3 regions of the Desulfovibrio porci genome follow, and region 1 is predicted to be linked to each of the others. Evidence: riboswitches for the same ligand, from Rfam matches in the RefSeq annotation. Region 1 holds a riboswitch; each other region holds the start of a gene.
What was found. Region 1 has a riboswitch for cobalamin ahead of FYJ44_RS02085 (sirohydrochlorin cobaltochelatase). Riboswitches for the same ligand answer to the same signal wherever they lie in the genome.
Positions count from the first base shown of each region.

Region 2: linked by a shared signal. The riboswitch ahead of FYJ44_RS00780 (anaerobic ribonucleoside triphosphate reductase) and the one ahead of FYJ44_RS02085 (sirohydrochlorin cobaltochelatase) in region 1 are both predicted to bind cobalamin.
Region 3: linked by a shared signal. The riboswitch ahead of FYJ44_RS05425 (FecCD family ABC transporter permease) and the one ahead of FYJ44_RS02085 (sirohydrochlorin cobaltochelatase) in region 1 are both predicted to bind cobalamin.

Region 1 covers NZ_VUMH01000002.1:20,032-25,748, reverse strand. The annotation lists gene FYJ44_RS02095 (30S ribosomal protein S1) at 1-1,016, opposite strand, end outside; gene FYJ44_RS02090 (hypothetical protein) at 1,347-1,904, opposite strand; cobalamin riboswitch at 2,079-2,330, shown strand; gene FYJ44_RS02085 (sirohydrochlorin cobaltochelatase) at 2,382-3,293, shown strand; gene FYJ44_RS02080 (helix-turn-helix transcriptional regulator) at 3,477-4,223, shown strand; gene FYJ44_RS02075 (tripartite tricarboxylate transporter TctB family protein) at 4,423-4,950, shown strand; gene FYJ44_RS02070 (tripartite tricarboxylate transporter permease) at 4,958-5,717, shown strand, end outside.
Region 2 covers NZ_VUMH01000001.1:171,301-177,017, reverse strand. The annotation lists gene FYJ44_RS00790 (M16 family metallopeptidase) at 1-146, shown strand, start outside; gene FYJ44_RS00785 (peptide synthetase) at 318-1,199, shown strand; cobalamin riboswitch at 1,527-1,708, shown strand; gene FYJ44_RS00780 (anaerobic ribonucleoside triphosphate reductase) at 1,834-4,101, shown strand; gene nrdD (anaerobic ribonucleoside-triphosphate reductase) at 4,343-4,513, shown strand; gene nrdG (anaerobic ribonucleoside-triphosphate reductase activating protein) at 4,506-5,057, shown strand; gene FYJ44_RS00765 (bacteriohemerythrin) at 5,074-5,717, opposite strand, start outside.
Region 3 covers NZ_VUMH01000004.1:86,157-91,873, reverse strand. The annotation lists gene FYJ44_RS14590 (Rne/Rng family ribonuclease) at 1-25, opposite strand, end outside; gene FYJ44_RS05440 (metallophosphoesterase family protein) at 258-947, opposite strand; gene FYJ44_RS05435 (5-formyltetrahydrofolate cyclo-ligase) at 1,062-1,667, shown strand; gene FYJ44_RS05430 (purine nucleoside phosphorylase YfiH/LACC1 family protein) at 1,658-2,422, shown strand; cobalamin riboswitch at 2,459-2,652, shown strand; gene FYJ44_RS05425 (FecCD family ABC transporter permease) at 2,793-3,854, shown strand; gene FYJ44_RS05420 (ABC transporter ATP-binding protein) at 3,887-4,729, shown strand; gene FYJ44_RS05415 (ABC transporter substrate-binding protein) at 4,749-5,567, shown strand; gene cobI (precorrin-2 C(20)-methyltransferase) at 5,564-5,717, shown strand, end outside.

The DNA.
Region 1 (5,717 bases):
TCCACCTCGTCGCCGGTGTGGACCATCTGGGAAGGATGACGCAGCTTGCGCGTCCAGGACATTTCGGAGATGTGCACCAGGCCTTCCACGCCGGGCTCCAGTTCCACGAACGCGCCGTAGTCCACCAGATTGGTGACCTTGCCGGTGCACTTGGCGCCTTCGGGGAAACGGGCGGAGATGTCCTGCCAGGGATCGGGCACCAGCTGCTTGAGGCCCAGAGAAACTTTGTTGTTCTCACGGTCGAAGGAAAGCACCTTGAGGGTCAGTTCCTGGCCCATGGTGATCATTTCCTTGGGATGGCGGATGCGCTTCCAGCTCATGTCCGTGATGTGCAGCAGGCCGTCCAGGCCGCCGAGGTCAACGAACACGCCGTATTCGGTGATGTTCTTGGCCTTGCCCTGGACGATCTGGCCCTCTTCCAGGGTGCGCAGCAGATCCTGCCGCTTGGAATCGCGCTCCTCTTCCAGCAGCACGCGGCGGGACACGATGACGTTGCTGCGGCGGCGGTTGATCTTGAGCACGCGGAATTCAAATTCCTGGTTGACCAGGGCGTCCATGTCCGGCACGGGACGCAGATCCACATGGGAACCGGGCAAAAACGCCTCCACCCCGCCGATGTCCACCGTGTAGCCGCCCTTGATGCGACGCACGATGTGGCCCTTGATGACCCTGTTGTTTTCCTGCACGTCCTCGAGCTGGTCGAAGACCTGCATGCGCTTGGCCTTTTCAAAGGAGAGGGTGATGGTGCCGTCCATTTCGTTCTTGCGCACCACATAGACGTCCACCCGGTCGCCCACGCTGACGGTCATGTTGCCGGCGGGGTCGCGGAATTCAGCCGCGGGGATCTGCCCCTCGGACTTGAAATTCACGTCCACCAGCACGTTGTCGTCATCCACGCGGACGATTTCGCCTTTGGTAATGGAGCCTTCTTCAAGGTCGCCAAAATCGGGATTGAGATAGTTTTCGAGGGCGCTTTCGAAATTGATTTCGTCGTGCCCGGTTTCCTTGTCTGCCATCTGCCATGCCTCCAAATAATTTCCCCTCACTGTGAGAGTGGGAAAAATTATCAGAGCGCTGGAAAAAGCACAAGCAAAATTGTCCGGCGCGGCGTTGCGGAGGATGATGGCTTCCGCATTGGCACTGCTGGACGTTTGCTCTCCGGCAAGGGCACGCTCCTTTTGTCTATTCAAAAAAAGAGGCGCGCTCCAGTCTCAACCGCCGGCGCGCCCCTTTGCTTGGGCTGCCTTGCGGGTCAGAGCGGCCACACTGTGGGCCCGGCACGGCAATGATCGGCACACGACAGCAATGGCCATATTCGGCAAAACCGGCGGAGAAAAGACGTCGGGTCAACAGGCCATGAGCCAGAGCAGGGCCGGTTCCGGCAACGCCGGCCCGGCGGGCGGAGCCGTTGCCAGACGGCGCAGGGAGGGCCCCACGTCATCGGGCCGAGCGGCCAGCCCCCGGCGCAGCAGATGCCCGGCCAGATCCTCGGCAATGCTGTTGAAGCAGCGCAGCTCAATCCAGACCGTCGCCCCCGCCGGAGCCGACGGGACAGAAGGCGCATTGTCCGGCCGCTGGGTGATGCCGGCGCGCATGGCCGCGTACCAGCCGCCCCGTCGCAGGGCGGCCCCGGCCACGCCGGGCATGGCCGCCGACAGGGCCAGCCGGTCGCCGGCGGCCAGCGGCACGGCGAAATCATCCACGGCCAGACCGTTACGCAGCAGGGTCTGGACCCGCTCCTCCAGATAGGCGGGCTCCAGGCCCAGACCACGGGTCAGAAAGAGCCCCAAGTTCGCGGCATCCTCGCCGCGCGCGGGCAGCAGCACGCCCCGGCGCAACAGGGCTGTGGCCTCGGACAACATTGCGGCCGGAAAAGCCGGGGGAGCATCAGACGACGTACTCATGGTTCCAGCATATCCTGAAAACCATGCCGGGCCAAGGCCTCGGCGATATGGCCCGCGCCGGGACACGCAACCGTTTTGGGGCGCACCCGTGGGCGGGATTTTGCCGAGGGTCGTGGCCGTTGCCGTGGAACAGTCCGGAGCCCGGTCCGTCCGGCAATGGCGGCAGGCCGACCCTTGACTTTTGCGCCCCCCTGTTGTCCTCTGCCGTCTGTAGCGGGGAATTCCGTGCGAATCGGAAACAGTCGCGCTGCGGTAAGAGGGTACAGAGCTTCTTCGTCCCCCGGAAGGTTTCCGGAGGGACGCGACAGCCAGCCGTCCATACGGTGAAGGCGAAGCCGAGGCGCGGGGCCGTTGTCCTGAAATCTCGCGGGACGCCGACCTCCATATCCCTCAAGTCCGAACACCCGCCGGCCAAGGCGTTCAGTGCGCCGACGGCCATCATACATCACCTTTCAACGCACGATTGAGGAGGTCGCCATGTCTTGTATCCTGCGCAAATTTCCGCGCTTCCTGCCGCTTTTCCTGCTCCTGCTGGCCCTTATGGCCGCGTCCGTCCAGGCGGCGGAGCGGAAAGCCCCCAAGGAAGGCGTGCTGCTGGTGGCTTTCGGCACCAGCGTGCCCGAAGCCCTGCCCTCGTTCAAAGCCGTGGACGCGAGCTTCAAGGCCGCATTTCCGGACAGCCCCGTGGTCTGGGCCTACACCTCGCAGATCATCCGCCGCAAACTGGCCAAGCAGGGCCGTCCGGTGGGCGGCATCAGCGACGGGCTTGCCGAACTAGCCAAGGGCGGCGTGAAGCTGGTGCGCGTGCAGTCCCTGCACGTGATGCCCGGCGAAGAATTCACGGAGCTGGAGCGGGCGGTGCTGCTTGACCTGCAAAAGCATCCCGGCCGTTTTGAGGCCGTCTATCTGGGGCGCCCCCTGCTGGAATCGCACAAGGACGCCCTGCGCGTATCCAAGGCCGTGCTGGCGGACATGGGCGACAAACGTCAGAAGGGCGAAGCCGTGGTGCTCATGGGACACGGTCAGGCCCACGGCCGGGCGGATCTGGTTTTTGAGGGCATGCGGGCCTCGTTCAAGGAAAGCGATCCTCTGGTCTTTATGGCCACAGTGGAAGGCGCGCGCGGTTTTGACGACCTGCTGGCCGAACTCAAGGCCCACAAGGTCAAAAAAGTCTGGCTGCAGCCTCTGATGGTGGTGGCCGGGGACCACGCCCGCAACGATCTGGCCGGGGACGAGGAAGACTCCTGGGCGTCCAGGCTCAAGGCCGCCGGGTTTCAGGTGGAGACCAACCTCAAGGGCCTGGGCCAAGTGCCCGGCGTGCGCGATGTCTTTGTGGCTCATGCCAAAGAAAATGTGGACGATCTGACCAAGGAGCCCAAGAAGCAGTAAAAGCTGTTCGCAAAGCGGAACCATCCGCCGGTATCCAAGGGCCGTCCGCTTCCGCGCCAAGGAAGCGGACGGCCTTTTTCGAGCCGGACGCGGCGGAAGGGGCTACCAAAGCGCCGGGATTTACAGTAGCCTGCTCCTTGATGCGGCCTGCGGCTCCCGTGCCGCAAGCCCGGAGGTTTTTACATGCCCAAGCCGATCAAAAAAACGCGGCCCGCGCGCCGGGACAAAAAAAGCGCCTCTTCCGCGCCGGTTCCGGAGACCGCCCGCCGCATGGAATACGGCCCGGAGGAACGGGCACTGTTCAACAACGCCATCCACATCGCGGGCGTGGTGGTGCGTACCTTCGGGCATCTTTGCGAAGTGGCCGTCCATGACTTCCGCGACCTGGAGCACTCTCTGATCCATATTGAAGGCTCGCTGACCGGGCGCAAACCCGGCGCGCCCATCACCAACATCGTGACCAAGGCCTGGCGGCAGGGCGGCAACGGGGTGGAAGACATCGTGGCCTATCCCACGTCCACGCCCTCTGGCAAAACGCTCAAATCCTCCACCAGCTTCATCCGCAACAGCCGGGGTGCCGTCATCGGGGCCTTTTGCCTTAATTTCGATCTGACCGGCTTCGAGCGTTTTCAGTCGGTTTTGCACTCGGTCATGCACTATGAAAGCCAGCCCGGCAAGGTCGTGAGCGAAGCCTTCGCCTCCTGCATGGGGGAAACCAGCGAGGCGATCATCGAGACGGCCATCAAACGGGCAGGCAAGCATCCGGCAGGCATGAACCGCGAGGAAAAAAAGAATTTCATCCGCATTCTCGACGAGGAAGGCGCTTTTCTGATCAAGGGAATGGTGCAGTATCTGGCCAAGACCATGCAGGTTTCCATTTATACGGTCTATAATTACATGCGCGAGCTCAAGAAAGAGTCGTCCGAATAGCGCGCCATCAACGACGCCCACGCCGGGCCGCCTCGACGGAATCTCCGTCAGGGCGGCCTGTTTTTTTGTCCGCCCCGCCGGAATCTATATTTACAAAACTTTTTAAATTAAAATTTTTTGTTGACACTTTTCGCGCGCCCGTGCCATGCTGACTCCGTACCCGGCAGTCCCCCAACACCGCAGCTCGCAGGAGGGAATCATGGACACGGACGACACCGGACTGGCGGACCTCATCGCCGCTCCCTTCCTTCTGATAGTCAGCCTTATTTTCCTGTACAACATGGACATCTTCATCGACGTGGGCCTGCCGTCGGTGGTCAGTCCGCGCACCTTTCCCGGTTTCATCGTGGTCTGCATCGCAGTGTTGTCACTTCTGTTCTGCTTTTTCGCGGCCTACGTCTTTCTCAAAAAGAAAACGGCTGCGCGCCCGCCAGCCGATCCCGCAGCAGCGGCGGCGGAAGCCGAGGATCTGGCCGCCATGGGGCAGGCCGGTTCCGCGCGCGGCTTTCTCAGTTATATCCTGATTCTCTACGCTTACCGCTACCTCATGGAATACTGCGGCTTCCTGATCGCCACGCCTCTGGCCATGGCGGGCGTGGCCTGGCTGCTGCACGGGCGGCGCTGGCATATTCTGCTGCCCTCCTTCGTGGCCTTCGCCTTCGCCCTTGACTACATGACCTTCCATTGCATCCGCATCGCCCTGCCATTGGGCAAATTTTTCGAGTGAGGCCCGCATGTTCACGGACATTCTCAACGGACTGATTTCCGTCTGCGCTCCCGGCCCCGTTCTAGGCATTGCCGGCGGCATTCTGGTGGGCATAGCCTTTGGCGCCATTCCCGGCATTTCCGGCATCATGGGCATCGCCATCCTGCTGCCGTTGACTTTTTACGTGGATCCGCTGATCGGCATCCCCATGCTGCTCGGCATATACAAGGCCGGCATTTTCGGCGGCTCCATCTCGGCCATATTGCTCAACACGCCCGGCGCGCCGCCGGCCATCTGCACTTCCATGGAAGGCTACCCCCTGGCCCGGCAGGGCAAGGCGGGCAAGGCCCTGCATACCGCGCTTTCAGCCTCGGTCTTCGGCGACACCTTCAGCAATCTGCTGCTCATCTTCGTAGCCGCGCCCCTGTCCCTGTTCACTCTCAAAATCGGCTCGGCCGAACAGTTCAGCCTGATCATCCTGGCCCTCACCGTGGTGGGCAGCATTTCTGGCCCCTCGCTGATCAAGGGCATCATTTCCTGCTGCCTGGGCATTCTGGTTTCCACCATCGGCATCTCAGAGTCCACCGGGGCCACGCGCTTTACTTTCGGCATGCAGGATCTGGCCTCGGGCCTCTCGCTGATTCCTATGGTCATCGGCCTGCTCTGCCTGCCGGAAGTCATCCACCAGGTCAGCCTGGGCCTGCGCAAAACCATGCGGATGACCCTCCGCGCCGCCCACCCGGACGACGACCACATGACCTGGGCGGAATTCAAAGCCTGCATCCCGA
Region 2 (5,717 bases), on a different contig from region 1:
CCACGGACGCCGTGCTGCGCTATCCGCAGGATTTCCAGAAGCAACTGCTGGACAAGGCAGCCGCTTTGACCCCGGCGGATGTGCAGGCCGTGGCCCGCAAGTACCTGGAACCGGCCAATGCCTATGAGGTGACCCTCTTGCCGTAGCATTCGTGCTTGACGTTTGAAACGCACGCCCCGCCCCGGTCAGCAATGCACTACCGCGGCGGGGCGTTTTCGCGTCTTTACAGGGGCTGTCCGACTGGGTTATCTATGAAGCATCCTTGGAAAATAACGAACATGATCCGCATCTCATGGAGATGACAGGAGCTCCGCTTCATGTCTCACTGCCTCTGGCGTCCCGATATTGCCGCCGCCCTGGAATACGTGCGCGACCGAGCCATTCCGGTCAGTCTCACCTATGACGGACGCCCGCGCGAGGCTGGGCCGCTGCTCTGCCTCGTGACCTTCACTGCTCGCGACATCACGGTTCTGAGCATGGCGGAAACCCCGCTTCCCGCTGAACTGAGCGGCGGGGAATGCCGGATCTATTTCAAGCCGGACATGGAAGCCGAGCCGGAAGAAATCCCGGAGGACGGGGAAGAGCGCGGCAAACACAGCGGGCCGCGCCATGGGTTTTACTGCTCCTGCCGAGTGCGGGAGGTGCGGCGCGATGCCCGGAACCGGTTGACGGAGATCATCGTCAAGACGCCGTTCCGTTTTTTGTGGCGGGAACTGCGCCGCCATGAGCGGCTGCGCGTGCGGCCGGGCATGCTCAATAAATTCCGCTTCTGGTTCGCGCCCATGCTGCCGGAACAGCGCGGTCAGGTGCAGGTCTACATGAGCCACTACAGCCGGGAATTGGAGCAACAGATACAATTGATCGACGTTTCCGCCGGCGGCGCCTTCGTGCGGCTGGTCAATTACGAACTGCTTCATGCCATGGACATTACTCAGGATACGCTCTGCCTGCTTTATCTGGACTGCAACGGGCCGGAAGGCGTCTTCCGCAAATTTTTCCTGGCCGCCAGCAGTACGGCCGTCTGCCGCAATAAAAAAGATACGGCCCTGAACCTGCATCTGCGTTTTGTGCGCTATCTGTCCGCAACGCGTCGGGATGAAACTCTGGACTGGCGGCCTGTGGGTGAGGAGGGCGCGCCCGGCCTGGCTTTCTGGATAGAAAGCCAGCTCGGCAGGGAAGCGGGCGGCGCGGCGGAATAGCCCGCCTTTGCAGTTTTCCGCAGAGGATATGACCCGTTTCGAATCCCTTGCCGTCCAGATACTCAACGGCCGCACTGTCCGGAGAAGCGCCCATTTTCATGACAGCCAGAGCCTCCAGATGTGACCTGCCTCCCGGCAGCCGCCTGTAGCGCGAAACCGCCGCTCATCCCGCCGGCCCGGCCTTTTTCGCGTCGCGGGCGATCATGCCGGGTTTGACGCGTCGTGTCGTCTGTTTGTGAAAAAAAATACATTATAATTCAATATGTTATCACGAAGCAAGGAAGGCTTTTTTCGCGCTTCGCATTGACAGAAGGGGGGGGTTTTGACTATCTCTAGACTTACGGAAGCGCCCTTCGGGGCTTCATAGGGAATCCCGTTCAAATCGGGAGCGGACCCGCCGCCGTACGCCGAACTGATGCCGCTTTTCCCCGTGCGCCACTGGACATGTTCCGGGAAGGCCGAAAAGTGAGCCGGCAAGCCGGAAGACCTGCTTTCGTACATCGTTTCTGTGGATGGATCATCGGCAACGGGGCTTTTGCCGACAGATCCGGCAATGAGGACAAGCTTCCTCCTCCGCCCGTCTCTTGGGGGGAGGTATTTTTACCGTACCAGCCCCCCATGCCCGGAGTTTTTCATGCCCGCCACTATCATTAAACGGGACGGCGCGTCCGTGCCCTTTGATTCCGTCAAGATTCTCAACGCCATCACCAAGGCCAATCAGGCCGTGGGCGGCGAAGACATGTCCCCCACGGACCTGCTCTTCGTTACGGAAAAAGTCTGCAAAAAGCTGGACGAGCGCAATCTCTGCAGCGTGGAGGAAATCCAGGATGTGGTGGAAGAAAGCCTGATCCAGTACGATTACGCCAAAACCGCCAAGGCCTATATTCTTTACCGCGCCGAGCACGCCAAGATGCGCAACGCGGAATCCTATCTCATGGATATTTATAAAAAATTGACGTACTCCCCGGCCATCCGGGAGGACATCAAGCGGGAGAACGCCAATATCGACGGCGATACGGCCATGGGCACCATGCTCAAATACGGCTCCGAGGGCTCCAAGTTTTTCATCGACAACTACATCCTGCCCAAGGACGCCTCGGCCGCGCACGGCAATGGCGACATTCACATCCATGACAAAGATTTCTACATGCTCACGGAAACCTGCTGCCAGATTGACCTGATCCCGCTGTTCAGAAACGGGTTCTCCACCGGGCACGGCTATCTGCGCGAGCCCAATTCCATTGAAAGCTATTCGGCCCTGGCCTGCATCGCCATTCAGGCCAACCAGAATGAAATGCACGGCGGCCAGAGCGTGCCGCATTTTGATTTCGCCATGGCGCCCGGCGTGGCCAAAACCTACGCCAAGGAATACCGCAAGGCTTTCTGCGCCTGTCTGCGTATCGCGGGCGGCCTGGACGCCGCCTCGGCCGAGACGCTGGCCGGGGAACTGCTGGAGGCCGCCGGTCTGAGCCCGGCCGTCGCCATTGACGAGGCCGGGGCCGAGGCGCTGGCCCGCGCCCTGGCTGAGCACGCGTCCGCGCAGTGGCGGGAGTTGGCCGGGCGCGCCCACACGTATGCCGTGGAGGAAGCCCTGGGCAATACGGACCGCCGCGTGTATCAGGCCATGGAGGCGCTGATTCACAATCTGAACACCATGAATTCCCGGGCCGGAGCCCAGGTGCCGTTCAGTTCCATCAACTACGGCACGGACGTCTCCGCCGAGGGCCGCATGGTTATGAAAAACCTGCTCCTGGCCACCCAGGCGGGCCTGGGCAACGGCGAAACCTCCATTTTTCCGGTGCAGATTTTCAAGGTCAAGGAAGGGGTCAACTACAATCCCGGCGATCCCAACTACGATCTGTTCAAACTGGCCATGGAGACTTCGGCCAAACGCCTCTTCCCCAATTTCAGCTTCCTCGACGCGCCGTTCAACTTGCAGTATTACAAGAACGGCGATTACAATAGCGAAGTGGCCTATATGGGCTGCCGCACGCGCGTGCTGGGCAACGTGCACGACCCGGAGCGCCAGGTGACCTGCGGGCGCGGAAATTTGAGCTTTACCTCCGTGAACCTGCCGCGTCTGGGCCTGGAGGCCCACGGCGACGTGGAGAAATTTTACGCCCTGCTGGACGACAAGATTGATCTGGTCTTCCGCCAGTTGCTGCACCGGCTCAAGATCCAGAGCGCCAAGAAGGTGCGCAATTATCCCTTCCTCATGGGCAACGGCATCTGGCTGGATTCCGGCAAACTGGACTGGGACGACAGCATCGGCGAGGTGCTCAAGCACGGCACCCTGACTGTGGGCTTCATCGGCCTGGCCGAGGCCCTCAAGGCCCTGCTGGGCGTGCACCACGGCGAGAGCGAAGAGGCCCAGAAGCTGGGCCTGGAGATCATCGGGCACATGCGACGCCGCGCCGACGATGAGGCGGAAAGGACCGGCCTGAATTTCTCGCTTATCGCCACTCCGGCGGAAAGCCTGAGCGGGCGCTTCGTGGCTCTGGACCGGGAGCGCTACGGCAGCATTCCCGGCGTCACGGACCGCGACTATTACACCAATTCCTTCCACGTGCCGGTCTACTATCCCATCAAGGCCTTTAAAAAGATCCAGCTGGAAGCGCCCTACCATGCCATGACCAATGCCGGACACATCACCTATGTGGAACTGGACGGCGATACCTGCAAAAATCTGCAGGCCTTTGAGCGGATCATCCGGTACATGCACGATCAGGGCGTGGGCTACGGCTCCATCAACCATCCGCTGGACCGTGACCCCGTCTGCGGCTATACGGGCGTCATCGACGACGTCTGCCCGCGTTGCGGCCGCCGCGAGGGCGAGGGCGTGAGCCTGGAAACGCTGCGGGAACTGCGCAGGAAATTTCCGCAGACCCCCAAATGGGAATGAGCAGGCGGGGCGGATCACCATGCGATTGAATCCCGGTTCTCCGGAACCGGGGAAAACATTTTATAACGTTAGAGCAATATAACGTTACATTGCTTTGGCGGCTGCGAGAGCAGTCGCCCGCCACGAAAGGCGTAAGCGCAAGTTATTCGCGCTGTTGAGCGCGGAAGTGACCGGCTTCAAGCATTAAGAATGTAAGTTCTTAGTATTAATCTGCTCTGAGAATGAAAAGGAGACTGTGGCAATGCTGATGGAATCACGCTTGTTTGAGGAAACGAAAGTGAAACAGAAAATGGTGGGCCAGGGCGTGGGCTTTGAGCGCATCCGCCGGATCACCGGTTATCTGGTGGGCACCCTGGACCGCTTCAATAACGCCAAGCGCGCCGAGGAGCACGACCGGGTCCGGCATGCCTGAACACGGCATCGCTTCCACAATGCCGGACCGGACGCGGTTGCGTCTGTCCGGCATTGTGGAGGAATCCATTGTGGACGGCCCGGGCCTGCGCTTCGTGCTCTTTACCCAAGGCTGTCCACACGGCTGCAAGGGCTGCCATAATCCGGAAACGCACGACCGGGAGGGCGGTTTTGTCCGTGACGTGGAGGGAATCCTCGCGCAATACGACGAAAATCCGCTTCTGGCCGGCGTCACTTTTTCCGGCGGCGAACCCTTTCTCCAGGCCGGGGCGCTCTGCGCCGTGGCCGAAAGAGTCCGTGCCAGGGGCGGTGACGTGGTCACCTATACCGGCTATACTTATGAAGTCCTGCTGGCGCGGACGGAACGCGGCAATGAGCCGGACATCGCCCGCCTGCTGGAATTGACCGACCTGCTTATCGACGGGCCATATGTGGAAGCGTTGCGGGATCTGGAACTGCTCTTTCGAGGCAGCTCCAATCAACGGCTGCTGGACAGGAAGCAACGGCGCGCGCTGGCCGCCGGGAAAGGCCGAAACGTGGCCTGAGTCCGGCGGTCCGGATTCAGGGCCGATCACCGTCCGCAATCTTGGCCAGATAGGGCGCAAAGGCGACGTCCATGCCCTGAATGTGCTCAATAAGCCAGTTTTTCAGAAAATCCAGCACTTCCATATCCACATTGGCCTTGCCGTCCGAAACCGCGTCGCGGAACTCCATGACTTTGGCCTTGAACTGCTCGTGAATCTGGATGTGCCGGTTCGCGTCCGGGTAGTCGGAGTGACAGAAAAAGATTTCCTCAGTGTTGAAATGGGTGAAAGCATAGCCCGCCAGAGCGTCCAGCACTTCCAGAAGGGTCTTTTCGTCCCTGCCGTTCCGGATGGCCCGGTGCAGCTTGTTGATGTAGGACAGCAGCAGCTTGTGCTGCCCGTCAATGGCCGGCACGCCGGTGGACAGCGCGTCCGACCAGACAACAATGCCGTCGTTGGCGGGCTGGAGAGCTGTCTGCCGTCCCGTTTGCGCGCCGTCGGTGAATTTTTCCACCTGAGACAGGCAGGAATTGAGAAATTCCAGGTCGCTGTCGAATTTTTTCAAAAATTGCTCAACCAGCGTATTCGCGCCGCGCGCGCGGCGTGAGAGCGTCGCGTGGCTGTCCGGGGCCGCGTCCGGCGCGGTTTCGGACATGGCGCGCAAAAGGCGGGACAGTTCGC
Region 3 (5,717 bases), on a different contig from region 1:
CGGAGAAATCCTGGTCAGTGGTCATGAAAATCCTTCTGGCGGCAGTCTGAAAACAGCGCCGCGAAAAAATTTGTGGGTCGGTCTGCCGGACTCCGTATGAGATATCGCGGCAGCAGCGCCATTACGGGCGCGCGTTTGCCGCAGGCATGCCGAACCTTATTTCAATAAGATACGTCTTTTGTAAAAATATGCAAGAAGTCCTGTGCGGCCCGCCCCGCAGTACAGACGGCCGGAAGAAAGGCTCCGCGCGGACGGCGTCAGCAATTTTCGAGCACGCGCAACTCCGCCGACAAGCGGCCGGAATTGGAGCGCAACACCACGTAGCCGCCCTGAGCCAGCGCGCCGGGATTGACCACCACGGTGCGGCCCACGCGGTCCACGGCTCTGGCCTCATGGATATGGCCGCAGAGGCAGATGTCGGGCTGGGCTTCCTCCAGAAATTCGCGCACCGCCGTGGAACCCACATGGACATCGCCGGGGATTACGTCGCAGGCCGTATCCTTGGGCGGGTTATGGGAAACCAGCACCGTGTGCGGATAGCGACGGGCGCGCTGCCAGCAGGCGTCCAGCCAGGTCGCGAAGGTGGATTCGGGAAACTCGCTGGGCGTGCCGAAGGGCGTGAAGGTGGAGGCCCCCACGCCGAAAATGGCCGTATCCGGCGTCAGTTCGCGGGTGATGGTATGCAGGTTCCAGCCCTGCTCGCTAAGCCATGTGTCCACTTCGGGCCGGTCCATATTGCCGATCTGAGCCCAGACCGGCAGGTCGCGGGCGCGCAGAGCCTCCATGACCAGTTCGGCCTGCTTGACGCCGCCGGTGATGGTCAGGTCGCCGGTGACGATGATGCCGTCAGCCTGGGCCAGTTCCGGAATCCGCTCGAAGCAGGCGGGCTCGTCGTGGATGTCGCCTACGGCGATCCAGAGATAATCCTGCGCATCGGCACTTGGCATGGCGTCCCATCCTTTGTTATAAGAATCGTAACGCAATCCTGCCATAACTCGCCACGGATGGAAAGGCCCGCCATGCATCCCACACAGCCCGCATTCACCTTATCCGCGGAACCCATGGAATCCGAGGCGTCCGTCGCGGCGCGCAAGGCCGCCCTGCGCGAGCGCATCCGCAAACTGCGCCGCAACCACCCGCCGGGCCTGGCGCGGGCGCGCAGTCTGGAGGCCCAGCAACGCCTGCTGGAGGCCCCCTGCTGGCGCAACGCGCGCTCCGTGGCGCTCTATGTGGCGCTCAAGGGCGAACTGTCCACCGACAAATTGCTGGATGCGGCCTGGAAGAGCGGACGCACGGTCTGGCTGCCGCGCGTCCGGCCCGAAGAGCCGGGGTGCATGGAATTCGTGGCCTGCACGGGGCCGGAGCAATTGCGGCCCGGCCCTTTCGGCCTGCGCGAACCGGAGGACAGTCTGCCGGGTCTGGGCCCGGAAGAGGCGGGCAAGGCCTTCAAGCCGGATCTGCTGGTGCTGCCGGGTCTGGCCTTTGACCGGCGCGGCGGCCGCCTGGGTTTCGGCGGCGGCTATTATGACCGCTTTCTGGACAGCGGACTGACCTGCCCGCGCGTGGGCCTGTGTTTCGCCTTCCAGATCACCAAAAACCTGCCCCTCGAACAGTGGGACCAGCGCGTGCACTATCTCTGCACGGAAGAGCAATTCCTGTGTCTGTAAATTACATTCCCTTTCAGTTCCCCGGCCTTGAAAACGTCCGCTGCGCCTTTCAGGTCCGCGCGGCCATGCCCGGCGGCAGGTATCGCGACGCGTATGACGGCGGCAACATCTCCTTCAGCACGGACGACGACCCGGACCGTGTGACGGGCAACCGCCGGGGCATGCTGGCGGCCTTGCAGGCGTGCGGGCTTGCGGCCTGGGCGGAACTCAATCAGGTGCACGGCGACGCGCTGGTCTTTGAGCCGGAAGCCGTGGCCTGCGAAGCCCGGCCCGCGGCGGAGGGCGACGGCATGGTCACCTCCCGGCCCGGCCTGGGCCTGCTGATCAAGACAGCGGACTGCCAGCCCATCTTGCTGGCGCATAAAAGCGGCCGCTATGTGGCGGCCCTGCACGCGGGCTGGCGGGGCAACCGTTGCGATTTTCCGGGCACGGGCGTGGCCCGTTTCTGCGCGCGCTATGATCTCAAAGCCCGCGACCTGCTGGCTGTGCGCGGTCCCAGCCTGGGACCTGGGCGGGCGGAATTCGTCAATTTCGAGCGGGAATGGAGCGACGACTTCCGGCCTTGGTTCGACCTGGACACGCAAACCATGGATCTCTGGAGTCTTACCCGCTATCAGTTGCGGCAGGCGGGCCTGCCCGAGCGCCAGATTTACGGCCTGGATCTCTGCACGGCCTCCAATACCGCGCAATTCTTCTCCTACCGGCGGGAGAAAAAGTCCGGCCGTCAGGCCAGCCTGATCTGGATCGCGGCCTGAGCCGCGCCCGCATTGACAGCGCGCCGCGCCGCGCCTAAGGTGCCTTGTGGCAACGGTAGCCGGACCCGCCGTAGCGGCGCGCACCGGCTTGAAAAGGGAATCCCGTGTGAAACGGGAGCGGACCCGCCGCCGTGAGATCCATCAACCGCGCCCCATCTTGCGCCACTGGAAACGGGAAGGCCGGGGCAAAGGGATCAAGCCGGAAGACCTGCCGTTGTCCCAACTGCCCGCCGTAAACGAGCATTTCAGGTGTTGGATGCTCAAGGCGCGGCAACGTCTCCGGCAACGGGTTTTTGCCGGTCAGGCAGAGGAAATACGGGCCTCTTCCAGTATGGAAGAGGCCTTTTTTTGTCCGCAAGCCCCGCAGTGTATGCCTACAGACGCCGCTTTTGCTTTTTCCAGGCCGCCCGAATCGCGGTCCCTGCGCCTTGCGCTGGCCGGACTGGCCGCGCTCTGGCTCATTTCTCTGCCGCTGGCCTGCCTGCCGGGGCCGTTCCCGCTGGGCGCGGGCGAGGTCTTTCAGACGCTGGCCGTCAGCCTGGGCCTGAGCGACGCGCCGGTGGACGCCTCCCGCCTGCTGGTGGTGGGGCAGATCCGTCTGGCGCGGGTCTGCCTGGCGGCCTTGTGCGGCGGGGCTTTGGCCGTGGCGGGTGTGGCCTTGCAGGGCGTGCTGCGCAATCCCTTGGCCGATCCCTTTACGCTGGGTATTTCCGCGGGCGCGGCCTGCGGCGCGAGCATGGCTATAGCGCTGGGCGGCGGTCTGGCCGTCTGGTTCGGACTCTCCCAAGCCGGGCTGGTGGCTCCCGCCGCCTTGGCCGGAGCCCTGCTGGCCCTGTGCGGCGCGTTGTGGCTGGGACGGAGCAGGGGGGATTTCAGCCGCGAAAGCGTGATTCTGGCGGGCATTGCCGTGGCCGCCTTTCTGGGAGCCCTGGTGGCTCTGGTCAAGGCCCTTAACGAAGAATCCGTGACCAGCATCGTGTTCTGGATTCTGGGTTCCCTCCAGGGACGGGGCTGGGACAGTCTGCCCCTGCTGCTGGGTACGTTTGCGCCGGGTTTGCTGGCTGTGGGGCTGGGCTGGCGGGCCCTGGACGTGCTTTCCCTGGGTGACGAGCAGGCCGCGCAACTGGGCCTCAACGTGGGCCGGGCGCGCTTCTGGTTCCTGGCCGGGGCCAGTTGCATGACGGCGGGGTGCGTGGCCGTGGCCGGGGTGATCGGCTTTGTGGGCCTGGTGGTGCCGCATGTGCTGCGCCTCTTGCTGGGGCCGGGACACGGTCCCCTGCTGACGGGCGCGTTTTTCGGCGGCGGTGTGCTGCTGATCTGGGCCGACGTGCTGGCCCGCAGCGTGTTGGGCGGCGGTCAGGAATTGCCCGTGGGCGTGGTCACGGCCCTGCTGGGCGGACCGTTTTTCGCCCTGCTAGTGCGGAGTCGCTGATGCCCGGCGAAAGACTTCTGTCCGAAAAAGTGATGCTGGACGTGCGCGGCCTGACGGCGGGCTATGGCGCGCGGCCCGTGCTGCGCGGCATAAGCCTGAAGGCGCGCGGCGGCGAAAGTGTGGCCCTGCTTGGACCCAACGGCAGCGGCAAGACAACTTTGCTGCGCTGCATTTCCGGCGTGTTGCGGCCCCAGGGCGGCGACATATGCCTGGCCGGCAAATCGCTGGAGCGCCTGCGTCCGCGTGAGCGCGCCCGGCTGGTCGCTGTGGTGCCGCAGCGTGCGGAATGTCCGCCCGGCCTGAGCGTGCGCCACATGGCGCTGCTGGGGCGCTATCCCTATCTCTCCTGGCTGGGCAGCTACGGGCGGCGGGATTACGAAGCCGTGGAGCGGGCTCTGGCCGCCACCGGAGCCGCCGGGCTGGTCGGACGCCGCGTGGACGAACTGTCCGGCGGGGAGCTGCAGCGGGTGCTGCTGGCGCGGGCTCTGGCCCAGGAAAGCCCGCTGCTGTTGCTGGACGAACTGGCCGCCGGTCTGGATCTGGCCCGCATGGTGGAGCTGTTCGACTTGCTGGAGCGCCGCCGGGCCGCCGGGGCCTGTGTGCTGATGGCCATGCACGACTGCAACCTAGCCTCCCTGTATGCCACCCGGCTGATCGGCCTGAAAAACGGACAAATGCTTTTTGACGGTCCCGCGTCCGAGATTTTTACCGAGGAGAAGCTCAGTGCCTTGTACGACATTCCCATCCGCGTTTTTCCGCATCCTCGTTGGGGACTGCCCCAGGCTCTGCCGGGCCGCGCATCCGGGCCGTGGAGCGGCGATTTTTCTGCCGCTGCTTCTGACCCTGACGATCCTGCTGCCGACGGGGCGGACTGAGGCCGCCGCGCCCATTGAAGTGACGGACGACACGGGCGTCAGCGTGCGGCTGGACAGGCCCGCCACGCGGATCATCGCCTTGTACGGCGCTTACAGCGAATTGCTGCTGGCCCTGGACGCGCGCAATCTGCTGGCGGCCCGCACCGTGGCCGACGCCCAGTTGCCGGAACTGGCGGACCTGCCCGCCGTCGGAACCCACATGCGGCCCAACGCGGAGCTGATCGTGGCCCAAAAGCCGGACCTGGTTCTCCAGCTTGCCGGACGGCGCGAGGCCCTGTTGCAGACCGAGGCTCTGCGCAAGCTGGGCGTCAATGTGCTGACCTTTGAAATGGATTCCTTTGACAAGATGTTCGGCGTGCTGGAGAAGCTGGGACGGCTCACGGGCCGGGAGCGGCAAGCCGCCGGGCTGATCCGGGACTGGAGCGCGCGCCTGGCGGCGCTGCGGGCGCGTAACGCGGGCCGGAAGCCGTTGCGCGTTTTTTATGAAGTACGCTATCCCAACCTGCTGGCCGCCGGACAGGGCAGCATCGTTAATGAAATTATCGCCGCGGCGGGCGGTGAAAACGTGGTCGGCGACGACAAAAAGCTGGTGCGTTTCAATGAAGAGGCCCTGATCCAGGCGGACCCGGACGCTTACCTGATCCAGAAGGGCCCCATGAATCCCGATCCGCAGCCGCTGACCGAACGCGCCCATTACCGGGATCTGCGCGCCGCGCGCGCGGGCCGCGTGCTGGTGGTGGACGAGGACCGCTTCGCCCGGCCCGGCCCCAGGTCCGTGGAGGCGGCGGAAGAACTGGAAAAATGGTTACACCCAGCGGATGAGCGAGAAAAGCAATGAACGGAACTCTTTACGGCGTGGGCGTGGGCCCCGGCGCGCCCGACCTGCTGACCCTGCGGGCCGTGAATGTGCTGCGCGCGGTGGATGTGATTCTGGCGGCGGCTTCGCCGCGCAACGACTATTCCGCCGCCCTGGATACGGCCCGGCCCC